Regions from separate parts of the Paenibacillus cineris genome, predicted to be linked through region 1. Evidence: predicted binding sites of a transcription regulator. Region 1 holds the regulator's gene; the other holds the start of a gene.
What was found. Region 1 encodes CtsR, which represses protease genes until heat stress. Its sites were predicted from a motif close to ATGGTCAATAAAGGTCAAACA; they were not measured.

Region 1 (2,203 bases):
CGCCGTGCGCTATGGACATATATCGCCAATCACGATTCCATGGTGACACAGGTGATCGTCAATTTCATGCCGATGGATGACAGTCTTACATATCATTTGGCCGATCCACGGATTAACCAGGAAATTATCCCATATGGGATGGCCCGTGTCGTAAATATGAAGAAACTTGTCGAAGCTTATCCTTTTACAGCCTCCGGCGAAGGGGGAGCCGAGCGTCTAACTATTCAGCTGACGGATATGTATGCGCCATGGAATGAAGGCGTTTGGAGCTGGTCTTTTTCATCGGACGGAACCGCATCAGTCTCTCCCCTGGATTCATCTCAAGAACAGCAGGAAGAGATCCTTAGCTGCGACATCCAGGCACTGACCGTCCTGCTGACGGGGTTCAAACGGCCGGCTGAACTATACCAATCCGGACGAATTGCAGGCAGTGCGAAGGCAGTGAGCATCCTGGAAGCGCGGATCCCCGTCCGACAGACCTTGTTTATGGACTTCTTTTAATTATGGAATAAAATACCTTGCTGTACAATTCTAATGAGCCGGGATCCGGTCAGAATAATAACCCTCTGCATACGTTGCAGGGGGTTATTTCGTATCGGTGCGGTATAAAAAGAAGGAGAACGTCAAAAATGAAGATACACCCTCTTGGCAAAACGTGAGAATATGTTATAATTTAGATCAAAGAAAGTCAAAGTCAACGTAAATTCAAATGTATGTTTGTTTACGGTTGAACTCACAATAGTGAATGCGCAAGGTTTAGATCAGTTATAACATATTCACCGGGTTAAGATCCAGATTCGAGCCCACGACCATTGGTTAAGTTTAAAGGAGATGGTTTGGGTATGCGAACGGACTAACGAATGACCATGAAGGTCTTGACGTTTTAACGTAATGGAGGATGAACAATGCGTAATATCTCTGATATTATTGAACAATATCTGAAGGGTATTCTGCATGATAGTCCCGAAGGAATGATTGAAATTCAGCGCAACGATCTGGCTGATCAGTTCTCATGCGTTCCATCCCAGATCAACTATGTGATCAGTACACGATTCACGCTGGAAAAAGGTTATCTTGTGGAAAGCAAGCGCGGTGGCGGAGGGTACATCCGGATTCAACGGATTGAACTCCCGCAATACTCGGCGCTTCATACGCATCTCCACCAAACGATTGGGGAACGCATCGATCAGAACGTGGCCGAAGGGCTGATCTATCAGTTGGAGGAGGCACGCATCCTTAGCAAACGCGAAGCGAGCATTATGCGCGCCGCGATATCCAGAGAGTGCCTGATGATCAAGCTTCCTTACCGGGATGAGATACGTGCTCGGCTGATGAAGGCGATGCTGATTTCTTTGTTAGGCAAATAGGCTTACGGAGAAAAAGGAGGTACATCGGTATGCTTTGCCAAGAATGTGGTAAGAGGCCGGCGACTCTCCATTTTACCAAGATTGTGAATGGTGAGAAGACGGAGTTTCATTTTTGCGAATCCTGTGCCCGGGAGAAAGGGGAAATGATTCCCGGAACCTCTGGCGGATTTTCTATACACAGCCTGCTGTCTGGTCTCATGGACATTGACATGGCCGGCAAAGGAGCGGCAAGCAGCGCCAAGGCTGCTCAATCGCTGAGATGTGAAGAGTGCGGGATGACGTACTCGCAGTTTAGCAAGATCGGCCGGTTCGGCTGCAGCTCCTGTTATAAGTACTTCGGCAACCGCCTGGACCCTCTGCTCAAAAGAGTTCACGGCAGTACCGTACATGTCGGCAAGCTGCCTAAGAGAGGCGGCAGCAAAATTCAAGCCAAACGGAAAATCGACAGCTTGAAGCTCGAGCTTCAGCAGCGTATTCACGAAGAGGAATTCGAAGAGGCTGCGAAGCTGCGCGACCAGATCCGTACGCTTGAGAAAGAATTGTCGGAACAGTAAAGTTCACTCGAAGGAGGAGGAATGCGTGATGCCAAATCTCCGGTTTACCGAGAAAGCGCTGAGCGATTGGATGCGCGGCCAGGCCGATGCTTCCGAAATCGTCATCAGCAGCCGGGTTCGGGTTGCGCGCAACCTGCAGCATCTTCCTTTTCCGCTATTGGCCACCCGCCAGCAGTCGGAGGAAGTGCTCAAACGTCTGACGGGTATTCCCAGTGATCACCTTCAGTCTTTTGGAACTTTTTATACCGTGGAGCTCGACCACATCGATCCGCTGGACAAAAG
Region 2 (2,203 bases), on a different contig from region 1:
TTGCCGCGCTCATCCGCCTGCAGCTTGCCGACCGGGATGCCGGTTTTACGCTCGATGATGTTCTGGATATCCTCGACAGTTACTTCGAGGACCTCTCCGGCAGCGGCATCCCCGTTCAGACGCTGCTGCAGGTCGGCTTCCTCGTCGCGCAGCTTGGCGGCGAGCTCGTAGTTTTCATCGCGGGCGGCCGCGTCTTTCTCGATTGTGATCTGTTCCAGACGGGCGCGGATCTCGTCCGCACTGCCGACCGGAGCCCGCAGATTCAGCTTGGCGCCCGATTCGTCGAGCAGGTCGATCGCTTTATCGGGCAGGAAGCGGTCCTGGATATAGCGGCTGGACAGACGCACGCACGCTTCAAGCGTTTCGTCCGGGTAGCGTACGCCGTGGAACTGCTCGTATTTCGGACGCAGCCCTTTCAAAATTTCGATCGTTTCCTCGGCGGTCGGCTCGTCGACGGTTACCGGCTGGAAGCGGCGCTCCAGCGCGGCGTCTTTCTCGATCTGACGGTATTCCTTAAGCGTCGTGGCGCCGATGACCTGCAGCTCGCCCCGTGCCAGCACCGGCTTCAGGATGTTGCCGGCATCCATGGAGCCCTCCGCGGAGCCTGCGCCGACCAGCAGATGGATCTCGTCGATGAACAACAGAACATTTTTACGCTGCTCCAGCTCGGCGATCAGCTGCTTGACCTTTTCTTCGAATTGCCCGCGAATGCCGGTTCCGGCTACGAGGGAGGCGACGTCGAGCGAATAGACTTCCTTGCTCCGCAGCTTCGCTGGTACGCTGCCCTCCGTAATGCGCAGCGCCAGCCCTTCGGCGATGGCCGTCTTGCCGACGCCCGGTTCGCCGATCAGCACCGGATTGTTCTTGTTCCGGCGGTTCAAAATTTCAATGACGCGGTCGATCTCTTCATCGCGGCCGATGACGTTGTCGATCTTGCCGCCGCGCGCCGCGTCGTTCAGGTTGCGTCCGAGCTGGTCCAGCAGCCCGCCGCCGCGCCGTCCGCCTTCTTGAGCGGCTGCTCTCGGAGGCTGCTGCGCCGCGCCGGATACCGGCTGGCCGGATTGCATGAAGCCGCGGAAGAAATCTTCCAACGGAGAAGAATAGCTGCCGGAAGGACCAAAGCCGGCCGCAAACGGCACGCCGCCGTTTACTTTGGCATAGCAATCTTTGCAAAGAAACAATTTCTCGGATTTATGGTTGACAGTGAGGCTCAGACCTACGGTTGCCTGGTTATGATTACAATGTTGACAGCGCATGAAGGCATGCCCCTTTCGTTAGTTAATGGAATGATCAATCTTTGAATACTTCATCTGGATGTCCTAATCAGGAAAACGGCTGCCCGCGCCTTACGGGAGCAGGCCGCCGGAATAAAGGGATAAAAGTCAGAACTTCCGTCAGGACAAAGACGGCTGCACCGAAAGTCAAACTCCTAAAGAGGTTGTTCATGCAGTACAAGTTTGATCTTTTGCTCTGACTTTGACTTTCTTTGACCTTATTATACCTCACTTGGAACACAAGTCAACAGCTTTTCAGTTATTTTTCGTAAGTATATAGAAAAAGGTTTGAGAGAAGGAACGGTTCGGCCTTTCGGCTTTCTTGAGGCGAAAAAAAACGGCTGGAAGGCAAAGAAAAACGTCTATCGATGTACATTCGAAGATTGTGACAAATTTAGCGGAAACTTTTTTGCGATATAACCGAAGCCCGGGCCTCTCGAAGCATGAAAAAAGCCCTGCCGTACGGAATGTCTCCGTAACAGCAGGGCGTACCTTGTATGATCAATGCGGTGAATAAGCCAAAAGTGTCATGATTCCTCGTCCTGTAATATGCAGTCGGCAAACAAAATGAATTTCGGGATGCGGAAAAATTGCTCCGCCCGGTCCTGAAAGCTGGCTGACGGCAGCGTCCCTTGGTGCAGCCATTTCCGGAACGTTCCGGGATGGATGTCCATCCATTCGCTGACGTCGCTGACGGACAGGTCGTGAACCATGCACAGCCCTGTTAGTATTTTGTTGCTGACAGGCGACCGGGTCAGCGTCCGGCGCATGAAGCGCGAAGAGGATGGCTGACAGATGATCGGGCTTGTGGATGTGACGGTATGATTAAACAGAATGTGATGCGGATAGCCCAGGTATTGGCATACCTTGTCCAAATTCTTTTTTCCCGGGATCCGTCCTTCATAGACCCAGGCGCTCACGCTCCGGGA

Region 2: a site for CtsR is predicted at 1,474-1,494, ahead of KI379_RS04520 (ATP-dependent Clp protease ATP-binding subunit). Genes of this name have one in related genera too.

Annotation. Positions count from the first base shown of each region.
Region 1 is NZ_BORU01000008.1:59,923-62,125, reverse strand. Features, by position in the region: gene KI379_RS33315 (GNAT family N-acetyltransferase) at 1-501, shown strand, start outside; gene KI379_RS33310 (CtsR family transcriptional regulator) at 906-1,367, shown strand; gene KI379_RS33305 (UvrB/UvrC motif-containing protein) at 1,397-1,921, shown strand; gene KI379_RS33300 (protein arginine kinase) at 1,950-2,203, shown strand, end outside.
Region 2 is NZ_BORU01000001.1:887,366-889,568, forward strand. Features, by position in the region: gene KI379_RS04520 (ATP-dependent Clp protease ATP-binding subunit) at 1-1,256, opposite strand, end outside; gene KI379_RS04525 (helix-turn-helix domain-containing protein) at 1,802-2,203, opposite strand, start outside.